DNA from 4 places in the Agrobacterium sp. LEGMi-208b genome. Region 2 is predicted to be linked to each of the others. Evidence: riboswitches for the same ligand, from Rfam matches in the RefSeq annotation. Region 2 holds a riboswitch; each other region holds the start of a gene.
What was found. A riboswitch is a leader RNA that binds a small molecule or an ion and turns the genes downstream of it on or off. The one in region 2 is predicted to bind cobalamin.

Region 1 (4,208 bases), 970 kb from region 2:
TCGTGACGAAGTGCTGGCGCGTCTGCTCACCATCGCTTACGATATCGATGCCGGCCTGTCGCTGATCGTCAAGGGACAGACGCAAAGCGTCCTGTTTGCCTTCGACCAATTCTTCATCCTGCAGTTTCCAGGGCGACCAGAGCTTCTCAGGCTCTGCAAGCCATGAGGGTTTCGGTAAGCTGCCGGCGGTTGACGTTGGCAACAGTGTTTTCATGATAGGCCACCTTATGCTTTTGGTTCGTCAGCGAACGTGATTGGCAGACCACTGCTCGAGAATGGTCTTGTACGGTTTTATGAGATGCTCCTCCGCAAACCTTCCCTGCTCGACAGCCAGGCGGCTACGCTCTTCACGATCGTAGACAATGCGAGTCAGTGAATAATCCTGGTGCTTCAGATTTGGTCGATAACAGGCACCCGCCGCGGAATTTGCGTTGTAGATCTCCGGCCGGTAGATCTTCTGAAACGTCTCCATCGTGCTGATGGTGCTGATGAGCTCCAGATTAGTGTAGTCATCGAGCAGATCGCCGAGAAAATAAAAGGCAAAAGGCGCAACGCTATTCGGCGGCATGAAAAAGCGAACCTGCAGCCCCATTTTCTGGAAGTAGAGATCCGTCGAAGACATTTCATCCTGTTGGTATTCTGCCCCCAAAACAGGATGCTGATTTCCGGTCCGGCGATATGTTTTGCTGCTCGATGCGCTCAGGCATATGACCGGCGGCTTTTTGAAGTGCGCTTTGTAAGCATCTGAGTTCAGGAAACATTTGAACAGGTTCCCGTGCAGATCGCCGAAATTCTCCGGCATGCTGAATTCAGGCCGGTTTTTATTATGCTCCGGCAGCACGATGCTGAAATCGTAGTCTCGGACATAGGAGGAGAAATTATTCCCGACGATGCCCTCGATGCGCTCGTTGCTTTTTCGGTCAACGATGTTCGTTTTCAATATTTCGATCAGAGGGAAGGCATCATGGTTCCCTCCAGCACCAATGGCCATCTCAACCGAAATGATTTCGAGTTCGACGGAATAACGATCGCCTTTCGGGTTATTCCAATGCGCCAGGGCGTTGAAACGATTGTCGATCATTCTCGAGGCGTTTCGAAGGTTGTCCCGCCGGTTCTCGCCTCTTGCGAGATTGGCAAAATTTGTCGTGGCCCGCGTATTGTCCGAGGGGCGATAGTCCTCATCGAAGGGAATGCTTTTAATCGTAAAGGTGAAGTCTGTGTTCATCGCGATCTGGCGTCCTCGTTCCGAGATCGAACCTGCATCGATTGCTCCATTGGTTCTCTCCGTCGGCAGTTTTCATACCCTCCGTCGTCGAGAGCCGTCCCTGTCTTATGCCTGAGCCATCATTCAGGAAAAATTGGTATTATCTCATTGAAGCATGAGCGATGTTCATGATTGGACGCGAGAATTGTTTTCTCTCGACAAGCCGGAGAGACGACAGAAGCGAGAACAACCGGACGTCGACTTCCTCCACATCACTGCAACAGACGCCTTGACCACGTCAGCGGCATGCGACATTGGTTCACTATCGTGGTTCTGCGGACGAAAGTCCGGAGCTAAGAGGGAATTCGGTGAGGGCTTTGCCTGAAGCCGAAGCTGCCCCCGCAACTGTAAGCGGCGAGCGAAAGTCCATTCAAGTCACTGAGGCCTGCCTCGGGAAGACGGACAGGAGCGACGACCCGTAAGCCAGGAGACCTGCCGCGATAGATAACGTCCACGGGCGGGGTGTCCCGGAGTGCCGCTTTCGCGACCGGCATTCCCGTGCCATCGTTTCTGCGTCATGTTCCTGCCCTGCCACAACCTGATGGCAGCGCCGATGACAAATATAAACAAGCCCATGCAGCAGCACGGCTCAACAACCAAGCTCATAGATATCGTCTTTCCGGGCGACACCAACCATCACGGCACCCTGTTCGGGGGCACCGGCCTCGCTCTCATGGATCGCGCTGCGTTCATCGCGGCTACCCGATTTGGGAGGGTCCCTTTCGTGACCGCCTCTTGTGAGCGCATCGATTTCGAACAGCCCGCACGCATCGGTCACATCGTCGAATTTGCGGCAAGACCAGTCAAGGCCGGTCGCCGTTCCCTTACCGTTGAAGTCGAAATGGTGGCGGAAACCATTGTCAGCCGTCAGCGGCACACCTGTACGCGCGGTATTTTCCACATGGTCGCGATTCCGGAGGATGAAGTGGCCGCGATCTACGCGTTGCCCGAGCTCGTTCCAGCGGAAGCCCCGGATATCAAAGATACCGTTGCCATGGTCGAGATCGTCTTCCCGGATCAGGCCAACAGCGCTGGTCGAATGTTCGGGGGCGAAGCAATCTCTTACATGACCAAAGCCGCATTCGTTGCCGCATCGCGCTACTCCGGCAAGCTGGTGGTCCTTGCTTCATCCGAACGCATCGACTTTGCGAGAACAATCGAGATCGGTGAAATCGTTGAGGCGCAGGCACGGGTAGAGCGCGTTGGCCGCAGTTCGATGTCCATCGAGACAAAACTCTGGTCGGAAAATCTTCTAACGGGAGAGAGGCACATTACGGCCACCGGACATTTCACCATGGTCGCGGTCGACATGAACCACCGGCCGGTTTCTGTGCACGATGATGCGCCGGGAGCGAGCGTCCCACCTGACCATGGGCGGGCATAACTATGCTGGACAGGCAACATCTGTCGATTCTGCGTGAAGTTGATCGCCTGGGCAGCCTGACGGCGGCGGCGGAGCGGCTGAATGTCTCCCAGTCCGCTCTCAGCCATACGATCCGCAAGCTCGAAGAGCGCTATGGCGTGGCGATGTGGGAGAAAGACGGTCGTAACCTCCGTCTCACCGAGGCCGGTCGCTACATCGTAACGGTGGCGCAGCGTGTTCTCCCCCAAATTGAGAGGGCCGAGAATGTCCTGTCGGATTATCGCCACGGCCAGAGGGGCTCGCTGAAGATCGGCATGGAATGCCATCCCTGCCACCAGTGGCTGATGGGAGTGACAAAGCCCTATCTCATGGAATGGCCGGATGTGGGTCTGGAACTGACGACCTCATTTGCCTCCGGCGGTGTGTCAGCGCTGACGGGATATGAGATCGATATCCTGATCACGCCCGACCCCATCGAGGCGCCCGGCATCCACTATCGTCCGGTGTTCGACTATGAGCTGGTGCTTGCCGTTCCCGCCGGCCATCCTCTGGCGCAGAAACGCCATGCCGAACCCGCGGACCTGCTTGATGAGACACTGTTCACCTATCCTGTCCCGCCGGAGCGGTTGGATGTGTTCACGCAATTTCTGGTGCCAGCCAATTGCCGTCCGCGTCACCACAGAAATGTCGAAACGACAGAAATGATGCTCCAACTCGTGGCGGCAGGCCGCGGGGTCAGCGCCATTCCCGACTGGCTGGTGCGTCGGGAAGCGGCAGCGCTCGGTGTCCGCCCCGTCCGTATTGGTCCGGACGGCATACAAAAAAGCATCCATCTCGGATTAAGAAATGGCGACGACGCCGTCGATTTCATCGCCGGGTTTGTTGAGACGTCGCACCAGAGATGAGCGTTATGAAACAGTGTGGCAATTGACGCTGTTATACCCAAAATTGCCGCCGTTACGGCCATGGTCAAGGGAGCACATGAATGCCTATTGATGGCCCGTCGTTGGTATGGCTGACAGAGGAGGCCGGAAGTGAGCTAAGAGCGGAAGCGCGTGCTTTCTGCCTACGGATGATCAATGAAGTCTACGAGATCGATTACACGCCAACTTGGCACGCCGATCTGGACTCGCTGCTGAGCGCTGGCACCGAGAACTGGTTTTCAGATGAGATGCGCGGACGTTTTCTCATCGTCCAAGGCGCCGGAGGGCGCATCGTCGCAACTGGAGGATTCTATGACTTGGAAAGAAAGCCATCAACGATGGACCGCTTGCGAGATCGTTACAGTGACGTGGAGAAGGTGTGTCAGATCGTCAGGGTCTATGTGGAACAACGCGCCCGAAGGAAAGGGCTAGGATCATTAATTGTGAAGGCTCTCGAGAGCAAGGCGCGCAAAGTCGGATACTTAGCCACATATCTTCATGCCGATGCGAAAACGCCTGGCGCGCTTGGCTTCTGGAGAAGTCAAGGTTACAGCGCGTTTGGTCGCTTCTCATATCCGTCATCGAGAGGAACGGATAGCAGTGTGGACTTCGAAAAGGTTGTCCACGAAGACGATTAATCAAAAACCATCTTCACGTT
Region 2 (4,208 bases):
GGCGGCGGCGCTTCCGCCTCTTATGAAAAGACCAAACAGGAAATGCGCTCCAAGGGCCTGACGGATCAGCAGATCACCATGCTGATGGACGCCTTCCTGGAACGCGCGACCAATATGTCGACTGTCGAGATCGAGTTCTATGTGAACAATCAGAGCAACGACTACGCCGTCTCCGGCGACGTCTATCTCTACACGGTTTCCGGCACCATCAGCACTGAAAAAGGCACCTCCCAATACCGCATGCTCGCCGATCAGGCGGCGGCTGGCGGTCCTCCGCCGGCCGGCGGCGGCGCTCCGTCCAGCGGCAAGATCATTCCCTTGAACTGACGGCTCTCAGGCACGGGCGGCGCAGCCCTTCACCCCACCGGGCGCGCCGCCCCTGTAAAGCCGGACATCCATCCTTCACCCCTTTTTCCATGAGGCAAGCGAATGACTTTCGAGGAACTCACCGCGCTCAAGGAGCGGCATTACCATCAGCTGACAGGCATACCCGGCGTCACGGCGATCGGCGTCGGGTTGCTTGAGGACGCCGCCGGCGAACTGACACAGGAGCTTGGCCTGATCCTTTACCACCGCGCGCCGGAGCCATCGCTGAAGGCGGGTCTGATGACGACGCTGGGCGGCGCGCCGCTGCAGGTACGGGAAGGATCCTTCGACCGCCCGAGCGAGGCGGTGCTGACACCGCCCGCGCCCGGCACGGAATGGAAGGATCACCCCAGACGCCTTTCCGACAACCCGCGCGAAAAAGTCGTGGAGCCGATGGTCGGCGGCATCAGCGGCAGCCCGGATTACTGGTCCTGGACGGATACCGTCGGCACCATCGGGCTAGTCGTCCGGGCCGCCAACGGCGCACCGCTGATCATGAGCAATGCCCATGTCATCTGCCGGGACAATGCCCAGATCGGCGATGACGTGTCGCAACCGGCGCGCACCTGGTTTGGCGATCTTGCCGCCAATATCGTCGCTTTCCAGAGGGGCAACATCGTCTATCAGGGAACGCCCTATGGCGTCGATGCGGCTGTCGCCAGCCCGGCGAATGGCCGGCTCGCCACCATCGGCGCAATCTACAACCTCCCTTCGCCGGTGGGGGCGGCCGTTGCGGCGCTCAACATGAATGTCACGAAATCGGGCGTGACGACCAATATCACCAATGGCGTCGTTTCCGGCTTTTACGACGTACAGCAGCCGAATATGCGCAACCAGATCGGCATATCGCCGCGCCGCGCCGGCGAAGTCTTCAGTCAGCCGGGCGATAGCGGCAGCGCCGTCATCGACACCGCCGGCAATAATGTCGTCGGATTGTTCTGGGGTGCAAGCGGCGCGATCAGCCTCGCCAGCCCCATTCACCCCATCCTCAATCTTTTTAACTGCACTGTCGTTTGAAGAGACGATGGCCACCTTTCCCGGCCCACCTTTCCCGGCCCACCCCTCCCGGTTTCGTCCGGGAGGGGTGGAGCCGCCCGGTCAACCGCCCCAGCGATTGCGGAACACCAGTTCCTCCAGCGGCACGCGCTGCCGCCAGCCTTTCACCGCCAGTTCCGGTTCAGTGTAAAGTTCGTTGACCCGGCCAAGGCACAGCCAGGCGACGATTTCAATATGGTCGGGGATACCAAGAATAATACGAATGTCGCTGTCGTGGAAAATGCTGACCCAGCCGACGCCGACGCCTTCGGCGCGGGCCGCGAGCCAGAGGTTCTGGATGGCGCAGACGGTGGAATAGACATCCGTGCGCGGATTGTGGGTACGGCCCAGCACCACCTTGCCGCCCCGTGTCGGATCGCAGGTGACGCAGATGCTGAGCGGCGCCTTGCGGATGCCCTCAAGCTTGAGACTGCGATAAAGCGCCTGCTGCTCGCCGGCAAACATCGCCGCCGCCTCTTCATTGGCGCGGCTGAAGGCCACCCATGCCGCCTGGCGCACGGCGCCATCGGTAACGAGGGTGAAATTCCACGGCTGCATGAAACCGACCGAGGGCGCCGAATGCGCCGCCTTCAGCAGGCGCTCGACAAGCGCGTCCGGCAGCGGATCTGGCAGGAACTGGTCGCGCACATCGCGCCGCGTCTCGATGGCGCGATAGATCGCCTCGCGCTCCTCGCCTGAAAACGGGCGGGCGGGTGAAAGCGCATGATCGAACGAACTGGCACCGGGCGGATTGCTTACGGACGAGTCGGCTGGCATCGTTTATCCCCAACAATGCGAAGGCAGGGCGCAAACACACACCCCGCCTCGACAACAACCTGCCGCCGTCCGCGCGGTTCGGTCTATCCTGTCAGGCCGGTCTTCTGACTTGGCTTCATCCGCCCTTTTCGCCTTCCCGAATTGCTCCAGTGGCTTCTAAAAAGAACGTCCGCCTCACAGCGCTGGGCACGTTCCGGTCTTCCACCGGATTCCCGATTCTCCCGCCGCAAAGGCAGGCACCTGACAAGGAAGCTATGGGCAAAAAAGTTTGCGAATGCAAGCTTCTTTGCGGGCGATGCGGCGATGTGACCATGGCACCCCTCACCTCCGTCATTCCGGCCTTGAGCCGGAATCCAGCCAGCCCAAGTCCTTGGACTGAGAGGAGTCTTTTCGCCGCGCAGACGCGCGTCGACTGGATTCCGGCTCAAGGCCGGAATGACGGGTCCTCCCTTTACCGCATCACTCCACGGGGAAATACCTGACATAAGCGAATTCATCCCCATCTGGTGACCAGTTGGGCGAGTTCATCGTGCCCTGCCCGCCGAAAAGCTCGAACAGCGTTTCGGCATTGCCGCCATCCATATCCATCAGCCGCACCCGCACGTCGAGGTCACGCGGATGGTCGAAGACATCGCCGTCATAGGAGACGAACACCACCTTGTCACCTACGGGTGACGGATGCGGAAACCAGTCGCCATAGGGGCTGTCGGTGATGCGTTCGACGGCGGAACCGTCGACCCGCACCCGCCAGATCTGCATCTGCCCGGTGCGGCTGGAATTAAAATAGATCCACGCACCATCCGGCGAATAATCCGGACCGTCATTACGGCCTTCGCCATGGGTCAGCCGCGTCTCGGTGGCGGTCTTGACATCCATGGAATAGATATCGAAGACCTGATCGCGAATGCCGCAATAGGCAAAGCTCTTCCCATCCGGCGACCAGCCATGCCAGTAGGAAGGAAGGTTCCTCGTCATCAGCCGCGGCGCGCCTCCCATAGAGGACAGGAGATAGATGGCGCTCTTGCCGAATTCCACCTTGTCGGAGATGGCATAGAGCGAACCGTCAGGCGAAATGCCGTGGTCGTTGTTGCAGAGCGTGGCAAAGCCGGTATCGACCTTTTCCGGCGCGGCCCCGCCGGAAAGAGACAGGCGATAAAGCAGCCCCTCACTGTTCAACAACAGGTATTTTCCATCCGGCGACCAGTTCGGCGCTTCGAAGAGATCAGGCGTCTGTAACACCACCCGCATCTGCCGGGTGCGGATGTTGAAGATTTCGATGGAGCTGCGCATTCTGCCTCCCGGGCGTGTCTGTGTTCTCGCTCAAGGCGCTCGGCAATAGAGACATTCCGTTTGCATCCGCCATCGCCTCGATTATGATCCTAGGGCGGCAGGCACCGTCCTGCAAATTCAAACCGGAAAAAACGCCAGCGCCCCGGCACCGTCCGCGCCGCCTGCCGTTTCTCCCAGATCCGAGGTTCCGCGATGAATACCATCGCCGATCACGGCATCCGCTTCGGGCGGATCGCCGCCATGCTTCCTGTCAGGAATATCGAAAAGGCCCATGATTTTTACGTTGGCGTGCTGGGCTTCGAAAAGACCTTCGAAAACGGCACCCCCGTCGGTTTCATGATCCTCAAACAGGGCAATGCCGAGCTGCACCTGACATTGCAGCCCACCCACAAGGCAGCGCCCTTCAATGTGGCGCATATGATGGTCAGCGATGTCGATGCGCTGCACGCGCTGTGCAAGAGCCAGGGGCTGCGCATCATCAAGGGGCTGCAGGACAAGGATTACGGCCTGCGCGCCTTTGTGTTCGAAGACCCGGATGGTAACCGCATCGACGTGGGGCAGGTTATTTAAGGTGAGGAAGCGGCGCGGGGTTTTCTCCGCGCCATTCACATATCCGCGCTGTGGACCGGGCGCATGCCACTTGTTTCTTCTCCCCGCCGGGGAGAAGTCCGCGGCAGCGGGATGAGGGGGTGAGGGTCGAGATAGATCGAGAGCTAGCCCCCTCATCCGACCCTTCGGGC
Region 3 (4,208 bases), on a different replicon from region 2:
CATCGCTGTCGCAGGCGGCAGCGGCAAGGTTCATGAGCATGGCGAAGGCCACGACCACGAGGGTCACGATCATGCGCATGCACACAGCCATGGCGACCCGCAGATCTACAAGGGCTATTTCGAAGACAGCCAGATCAAGGATCGTCCGCTTTCCGATTACGCTGGCGACTGGCAGTCGGTCTTCCCGCTTCTGAAGGACGGTTCGCTTGAACCCGTATGGAAGCATAAGGCCGAGAATGGCACTGCAAGCGTCGAACATATCCGCGCCGAATACGAAGCCGGATACAAGACCGACGTAGATCGCATCGCGATCGAGGGCGACGTTGTGTCCTTCTACAAGGACGGCAAGCCGACCAAGGCCAGCTATGCCTATGATGGCAAGGAAACCTTGACATACAAGAAGGGTAACCGCGGCGTCCGCTTCATCTTCAAGAAGACCGATGGTGACAAGTCTGCACCTGATTTCATTCAGTTCAGCGACCACAAGATCGCTCCGGAGAAGACCGACCACTTCCACATCTTCTGGGGCAACGACCGTGCAGCGCTTCTTGAAGAAGTGACCAATTGGCCGACCTACTACCCTGCGTCGCTGTCGGCGAAGCAGATCGTCAGTGAGATGAAGGCCCACTAAGGCACGCTTGCAAATGCGTCCGGCCCAAGGGCCGGGCGCTACGCGACCAACAGGTCGTCGATTTAATGCCAAATCAGTCAGGTGAAATATGAAGGCAGCGCCCAACACTGCACAGGCCATCTCCGAACATTGGAACGGTCGCGCTCATCGCTTTAATGATGCCGCCTCCCATGTACGGCTCCACGAGGGATGGAAGCGTGTTTTCTCGACGGCGCTCGGTAGTGAAGCCAGAGAGGCCATCGACCTTGGTTGCGGTACGGGCGCATGCACTCTGCTTCTTGCCGAGTGTGGACATCAGGTGACCGGCGTGGACGGGTCCGAAGGCATGCTCTCATATGCTCTCACGGATGCAGCCAATCGCGGGCTGAATGTCAGCTTCATTCATTCCTCGATGGATGACGCGGAGCTTCCCGACGACAGCGCGGATATTGTGACCCTGCGAAACGTTCTCTGGACACTGGAGAATCCGGCGGACGCCCTGGCGCTGGCCGAACGCGTCCTGCGACCTGGTGGACGGTTGCTGCTCTCGGATGGTCTGTGGTTCGTTCATAGGGCAAACAACAGCGCGGAAACATTCGGTGCCCATCTGCCTTTCTACAACGGCCTCACGGCGAGCGATAGCAGTCGCGAGATCGACTTTTTCGTCATGACTGCGACAAAGCCGTTCTGACACTGATCGAAAGCTTGCTTCGCGTTATCAAGCCTGTATAGCTTTCAACCGTCGGTTCCCGAAAGGGACGAACAGGGAATTCGAGGTGGAGTGATCCGCCAAACGAAACTGCCCCCGCAACTGTAGACGGCGAGCATCCTTTCATCGGCCACTGAGCACTACGCTCGGGAAGGCGAAAGGAGGCGACGACCCGTCAGTCAGGAGACCTGCCGACATCGATTAACTTATCGCCGGCGGGGTGTCCGGAGGGGAAGCGGATGTTTGCTGCGTATTTGCATGCTGTTCCGAATGATGGTGAAAGCCGTCATGTGGATTTCCGTGCCGTCTTGATGATCCCGACCGTATTCATTTCTACATAGGAGATTGATCATGACGAAACTCAAGGCAGCCTTTGCCTTCTCGACGATCCTGCTTGCTAGTTCGGGTGCATTCGCTGCTTCGACCAGCTATCCGCTTCAGATCAGCAATTGCGGTCAGGAACTGACATTCAAGGCCGCGCCGAAGAGCGTTGCTGCAGTCGGCCAGTCAACCACGGAAATGCTTTATGCTCTCGGCCTCGGCGACAAGGTCGTTGGCACGTCCGTCTGGTTCAATGAAGTGCTTCCGGAATTCAAGGATATCAACGCCAAGATCCCACGTCTGGCAGACAATCATCCGGGATTCGAGGCTTTGGCCGCAAAGAAGCCGGAACTCGTGACCACGCAATTCGAGGTGCATGTCGGTCCACAGGGAGTTGTCGGCACGCGTCAGCAGTTCAACGAGCTCGGCATCAATGTCTATGCGATGCCAGCGGATTGCGTCGGCAAGGACAATCTCGCGGGAGGTGACGGTTCGCGTAAGGTGCCGTTCTCCATCGACACGGTCTATCGTGCCGTCGATGAGCTTTCGACGATCTTCGACGTGCAGGAGCAGGGTGACAAGCTCGAAGAGCAACTTCGCTCCCGCGTGTCGGCTGCGGCCGACAAGGCGAAATCCCTCGGTAACAAGAATGTCTCGGCCGTCTTCTGGTTCTCCAGCGCCGATATCGATCTCGATCCTTTTGTTGCCGGCCAGAAGGGTATTCCGGGCTTCATCCTGAATACGCTCGGTGTGAAGAACGTGGTCGAGAGCGATGAGGAGTACCCGTCGGTTGGATGGGAAACCATAGCCAAGGCAAATCCGGACATTATCATCCTTGCACGCATGGATCGCCGCCGGTACCCGGCCGACGATTATCAAGTGAAACTCGACTACCTGAAGAGTGATCCGGTCACCCGTGAGATGAAGGCGGTCAAGGAAGGCCGCATCGTCATTGTCGATGCGCACGCCGTACATGCAGGTATCCGCATTCCGGATGGTATCGAAGCGGTCGCTGCTGCCCTTGAAGATTATAAGGCAAAGCAGTGATAGATACGGAAATCGGGCAGGGCGTTGGGGTGGCCTATCGGCGGATGGGCTACGTGGCGGGCTCCATCGCCCTGCTCGTCCTCGCAATTGCGCTGGGCGTCTCCGTTGGGGAGACGTCCATGCCAATCCATCTTGTGGCGCAGACGCTGGCCAACAAAATGCTGGGGTCGACCTACACGATCGATCCGATCGACGCGGGCATCATCTGGAACTATCGCCTGACCCGCGCAATCGTTGCCGCATGCTGTGGTGCGTCACTCGGTGTATCCGGTGTCGTACTGCAAGCCATGCTTCGTAACGCGTTGGCGGATCCATACATTCTCGGCATCTCGGCAGGCGCGTCGACTGGTGCTGTGACCGTACTGATCCTTGGCATCGGGGGAGGGGTTCTCTCCCTGTCACTGGGCGCTTTTGTAGGCTCTTTGATCGCTTTCATCATTGTCGTCACGCTGGCAAGGGCGGCGGGCGGCGGCGTGGGTATCCAGGCGACAGGCTTGATCATTCTCGCCGGGATCGCGGGATCTCAGCTCTTTAATGCACTGACTTCTTTTATCATTACACGCTCGGCAAATGCCGAGCAGGTTCGGGGCGTCATGTTCTGGCTCATGGGTAATCTCAGCGGTGTGCGCTGGAATGATGTTCTCCTCGCTGTGCCGATCGCCATCCTCGGTGTCTGTATCTGCATCTGGCACAGGCGCGCACTGGACGCCTTCACCTTCGGAGCGGATTCGGCTTCATCGCTCGGTATTCCCGTCCGCAAAGTCCAGGCGATCGTCATCGGCACAGCCGCGATGATGACGGCCGTTATGGTCAGTATTGTTGGCTCAATCGGATTCGTCGGGATCGTTATTCCGCATGCGGCACGATTTCTGGTTGGCCCGCGGCATGCCCGTCTCCTACCCGTTTCTGCCCTGATGGGCGCTGTTTTTCTCGTGCTTGCCGATATCGGTTCGCGGGTTCTGGTGCCCAATCAGGTTCTGCCGATCGGCGTCATTACCGCACTCGTCGGAGCGCCGGGTTTCGCGCTGATACTCATTCGGGGGAGGCGGGTCCGATGAACATGACCGCGACCAGTCTCGGCTGGAAAGTAGGGGCTACCCCTATTGTGCAGACGGTGTCGCTCGACATTCGTCAGGAGGAGACACTCGGGCTTGTCGGCCCGAATGGCTCAGGCAAATCGACGCTGCTGAAACTTCTGGCGGGAATCCTTGCGCCATCATCGGGGGACGTGCGTATAAAAGGCACGCCCATGACGACGATGAGCAGGCGGCAGATCGGTCAGACAATGGCCTTTGTCGAACAGCAAAGCGACACCTTTGAAAGGCTCACTGTCCGCGACGCTGTCGAACTTGGCCGGACGGCCTGGCTTTCTGCGCTGCAGCCGTGGTCGGCAAAGGACGATCAAATCGTTGCCGGTGCTCTTCAGCAGGTGGACATGGCCGGAATGGAAAAGCGCCTCTGGCACACTTTGTCGGGTGGTGAAAAGCAGCGTGTCCACATCGCGCGCGCCCTGGCGCAACA
Region 4 (4,208 bases), 1.4 Mb from region 2:
TCTGCTCTGGTATGTGCTGAACCGCACAGCCTGGGGCCGCCATCTTTATGCTGTCGGTGACGATCCGGATGCCGCCGAACTTGCTGGCGTCAACGTCAAGCGCATGCTGACGACCGTCTACACGCTGTCCGGTCTCATCTGCGCCTTTGCCGGCTGGGCCCTCATCGGCCGCATCGGCTCGGTTTCGCCGACCGCCGGTCAATTTGCCAATATCGAATCCATCACTGCGGTGGTTATCGGCGGCCTGTCGCTGTTCGGCGGGCGCGGCTCCATCATGGGCATGATCTTCGGTGCCCTGATCGTCGGTGTCTTTTCGCTCGGCCTCAGGCTCATCGGAACAGACCCGCAATGGACCTATCTGTTGATCGGCGTCCTCATCATCATGGCTGTCGCAATCGACCAGTGGATCAGAAAGGTAGCAGGCTGATGGCAAAAGAACCCATTCTCACAGCACGCAATCTCGTCAAGCGCTACGGTCGCGTGACCGCCCTCGACCACGCCGATTTTGATCTCTATCCGGGCGAAATCCTGGCCGTCATAGGTGATAACGGCGCCGGAAAATCTTCGCTCATCAAGGCGATTTCCGGTGCTGTAACACCCGATGAAGGGGAGATCAGGCTGGAAGGCCAGCCCGTGCAGTTCCGCTCGCCGATCGAGGCGCGCAAGGCGGGTATTGAAACCGTCTACCAGAACCTCGCCCTCTCGCCGGCGCTTTCCATAGCCGACAATATGTTCCTCGGCCGTGAAATCCGCAAACCCGGCATTCAGGGCAGCCTGTTCCGGGCGCTGGACCGCCCGGCCATGGAAAAATTCGCTCGCGAGAAACTGTCCGAGCTCGGCCTGATGACGATCCAGAACATCAATCAGGCGGTGGAAACCCTCTCCGGCGGCCAGCGTCAGGGTGTGGCCGTGGCGCGTGCGGCGGCCTTCGGTTCCAAGGTCGTCATCCTCGACGAGCCGACGGCAGCACTCGGCGTCAAGGAAAGCCGGCGTGTTCTCGAGCTTATTCTCGATGTACGGTCCCGTGGCCTGCCGATCGTCCTGATCTCGCATAACATGCCGCATGTCTTCGAGGTTGCGGATCGCATCCATATTCACCGGCTGGGCAAGCGCCTGTGCGTCATCAATCCGAAGGACTATTCGATGTCGGATGCCGTCGCCTTCATGACCGGTGCCAAGGAAGCGCCGAAGGAAACGCTTGCCGCATGACGCTGAAGCTTGAAACTATCGCCGAGGATGTTCTTCGGCGGGCAGAAGGTAAGTCCCGTTTTATCGTTGCCATTGCCGGTCCCCCTGGGGCCGGCAAATCCACGCTCGCGGACGCCCTTTGTGATGCTTTGCTCACGCGCGGCGAGACGGCCGCCGTTCTGCCGATGGACGGCTTCCATATGGATAACGGTATTCTTGAGGAGCGGGGGCTGCTGTCGCGAAAGGGGGCGCCCGAAACTTTCGATGTGCGCGGTTTCCTCGATATAGTTTCGGCTGTTCGTAAAGGCGGGCAGGAAGTCCTCGTCCCGATTTTCGACCGTTCCCGCGAAATCGCCATTGCGTCCGCCCGCGCTATCGTACCGGAAACACGTTTCGTCCTTGCCGAAGGCAACTACCTGCTGCTGAACGAAGCGCCGTGGACGACGCTTTCCGGGAGCTTCGACCTCACCATCCTTGTGGGTCCCTCTGTCGCGGTGCTGGAAGAGAGGTTGCGCAACAGATGGTTGGGCTATGGTCTCGATGCCGCTCAAATCCACGCCAAACTATTCGAGAACGATCTTCCCAATGGAAAAAGGGTGATCGAAAACGCCCGTCCCGCCGATATTCGCATCGATATATGGGAATAGATTAACGCTTTTCCGTTCTTCAGCCGTAACGCGCATTTGCCGTTAAGCCTTTGTTGACCATGTGTTGAATCTTTTTGATCCACAGGGTGGGGCTTTTGTGTGTCTATTCATTGACGCGAAAATTTCCTCATATACTATATGTGGTGTTCGAGGTTCTTCCGATTCGCAAGGATTGGGAGCTAAGACGGGAATTCGGTGCGTAACGCCATCCAGGCGGAGCAAGGCCGAAACTGCCCCCGCAACTGTAAGCGGTGAGCATCGTTCCGATTTGGGCCACTGGGGCTGAAAGCTCCGGGAAGGCCGGAATAGATGTTGTGACCTGCAAGTCAGGAGACCTGCCTTGAGCGCAAACGTCCACGGGCGGGGTGTCCGGAGGAAGGTGTATGACGCAAATGATTTGCGTTCGCCCTTTTCTGCCCCCTCCAGAACAAGCTTCGGGGTGAAGTCATGCCAGTGCATTTTTTTGAGTTGCTACGCTCGTCGGCGTAGAGAGTGATTTTCTGCGGCTTGAAGATCGCCAGGAAAAGGGAACCCGGTTTCCGCCTAGAATGCGACGAACTCTCCAAGCTGCACGTTTCGCCTGAATGACAGATCCATCGCCACCCGATTGCGAGTGCAATCGGCAATGTTGAGCCGTGTCCTAAATCGGCTTCGAAAGGGAAATTATGACCGTCACCGTTTACAGCAAACCCGCCTGCGTCCAATGCACCGCCACGTACCGCGCCCTCGACCGCATCGGCGTTCCCTATGAGATTGTCGATATTTCCGAGGATGCTGACGCGCTCGATCACGTCCGTGGCCTTGGTTATATGCAGGTTCCCGTGGTCGTCGCCGGCGAACGCCATTGGGCGGGTTTCCGGCCTGACATGATCGGCTCGATCAGCTGAGGCGGTGGGGCGATGGGCCTGATCGTCTATTATTCCAGCCGCTCTGAAAACACCCATCGTTTCCTTCTGAAACTGGGACGGCGATTGTTTCGCCTGCCGCTCGGCGCGGAGGATGACGTGCCTCAGGTATCGGAGCCCTATGTGCTCGTTACCCCCACCTATGGCGGCGGCGGCACAAAAGGGGCCGTGCCGAAACCGGTGATCCGGTTCTTGAACGATCCCTCCAACAGAAATCTCATTCGCGGCGTCATCGCGGCGGGCAACACGAATTTTGGCGCAGCTTTCGCATCCGCCGGAGATATCGTCTCGCGCAAATGCGCAGTGCCGTTTCTCTATCGCTTCGAGCTTCTCGGCACGGAGGAAGATGTCGCCAACGTCAAACATGGATTGGAACGATTTTGGACACGCTGACCTCGAGCGCGCTGCGCAAGGACGCCAAACAGCCGGTAGCCGCAAGCCAGAAACCGCTCGATGCGGCCCTGGACTACCACGCACTGAACGCGATGCTGAACCTTTATGACGAGAACGGAAAGATCCAGCTCGACAAGGATCGCCTCGCCGCCCGGCAATATTTCCTCCAGCACGTCAACCAGAATACGGTGTTTTTCCATAACCTCAGGGAAAAACTCGATTATCTGGTGACGGAGGGATATTATGAGCAGGAGGTGCTGGATCAGTACTCCTTCAATTTCGTCCGCGACCTCTATGACGAGGCTTATGCCCGGAAATTCCGCTTCCCGACCTTTCTCGGCGCCTTCAAATATTACACCTCCTACACGCTGAAGACCTTCGACGGAAAACGTTATCTCGAGCGTTATGAGGATCGCGTCTGCATGGTGGCGCTGGCTCTCGCGCGCGGTGACGAACAGCTTGCCCGCGACCTGATGGACGAGATCATTTCCGGCCGCTTCCAGCCGGCGACCCCGACGTTCCTGAACGCTGGCAAGAAGAGCCGCGGTGAGCTGGTCTCATGTTTTCTGCTGCGCGTGGAAGACAATATGGAAAGCATCGGCCGCTCCATCAATTCGGCGCTGCAGCTTTCCAAGCGCGGCGGCGGCGTGGCGCTGTCGCTCACCAATATTCGCGAATTCGGAGCGCCGATCAAGCAGATCGAAAACCAGTCTTCCGGCGTCATTCCTGTCATGAAGTTGCTGGAAGATTCGTTTTCCTACGCCAACCAGCTGGGTGCACGCCAGGGCGCCGGCGCGGTCTATCTGCACGCCCACCACCCTGACATCATGCGCTTTCTCGATACCAAGCGTGAAAATGCCGACGAAAAGATCCGTATCAAGACCCTGTCGCTCGGCGTGGTGATCCCTGACATCACCTTCGAACTCGCCCGCAACAATGAGGATATGTACCTGTTTTCGCCCTATGATGTGGAGCGGGTCTATGGCGTGCCATTGACGGAGATTTCGGTTACCGAAAAATATCACGAGATGGTCGCCGACAGCCGCATCCGCAAGAAGAAGATCAAGGCGCGCGA

Region 1: linked by a shared signal. The riboswitch ahead of AC5YUO_RS09640 (acyl-CoA thioesterase) and the one ahead of bluB (5,6-dimethylbenzimidazole synthase) in region 2 are both predicted to bind cobalamin.
Region 3: linked by a shared signal. The riboswitch ahead of AC5YUO_RS26675 (ABC transporter substrate-binding protein) and the one ahead of bluB (5,6-dimethylbenzimidazole synthase) in region 2 are both predicted to bind cobalamin.
Region 4: linked by a shared signal. The riboswitch ahead of nrdH (glutaredoxin-like protein NrdH) and the one ahead of bluB (5,6-dimethylbenzimidazole synthase) in region 2 are both predicted to bind cobalamin.

Annotation. Positions count from the first base shown of each region.
Region 1 covers NZ_CM183445.1:1,986,943-1,991,150, reverse strand. The annotation lists gene AC5YUO_RS09650 (methionine synthase) at 1-214, opposite strand, end outside; gene AC5YUO_RS09645 (DUF1852 domain-containing protein) at 242-1,225, opposite strand; cobalamin riboswitch at 1,516-1,718, shown strand; gene AC5YUO_RS09640 (acyl-CoA thioesterase) at 1,782-2,648, shown strand; gene AC5YUO_RS09635 (LysR family transcriptional regulator) at 2,651-3,532, shown strand; gene AC5YUO_RS09630 (GNAT family N-acetyltransferase) at 3,613-4,188, shown strand.
Region 2 covers NZ_CM183445.1:2,954,971-2,959,178, reverse strand. The annotation lists gene AC5YUO_RS14480 (hypothetical protein) at 1-327, shown strand, start outside; gene AC5YUO_RS14475 (chymotrypsin family serine protease) at 430-1,383, shown strand; gene bluB (5,6-dimethylbenzimidazole synthase) at 1,465-2,178, opposite strand; cobalamin riboswitch at 2,256-2,437, opposite strand; gene AC5YUO_RS14465 (TolB family protein) at 2,638-3,468, opposite strand; gene AC5YUO_RS14460 (glyoxalase superfamily protein) at 3,661-4,038, shown strand.
Region 3 covers NZ_JCALIC010000003.1:255,876-260,083, forward strand. The annotation lists gene AC5YUO_RS26665 (ZinT/AdcA family metal-binding protein) at 1-631, shown strand, start outside; gene AC5YUO_RS26670 (class I SAM-dependent methyltransferase) at 720-1,301, shown strand; cobalamin riboswitch at 1,340-1,529, shown strand; gene AC5YUO_RS26675 (ABC transporter substrate-binding protein) at 1,671-2,687, shown strand; gene AC5YUO_RS26680 (FecCD family ABC transporter permease) at 2,732-3,745, shown strand; gene AC5YUO_RS26685 (ABC transporter ATP-binding protein) at 3,742-4,208, shown strand, end outside.
Region 4 covers NZ_CM183445.1:1,527,662-1,531,869, reverse strand. The annotation lists gene AC5YUO_RS07615 (ABC transporter permease) at 1-427, shown strand, start outside; gene AC5YUO_RS07610 (ATP-binding cassette domain-containing protein) at 427-1,209, shown strand; gene AC5YUO_RS07605 (nucleoside triphosphate hydrolase) at 1,206-1,835, shown strand; cobalamin riboswitch at 1,969-2,192, shown strand; gene nrdH (glutaredoxin-like protein NrdH) at 2,501-2,722, shown strand; gene nrdI (class Ib ribonucleoside-diphosphate reductase assembly flavoprotein NrdI) at 2,735-3,133, shown strand; gene nrdE (class 1b ribonucleoside-diphosphate reductase subunit alpha) at 3,121-4,208, shown strand, end outside.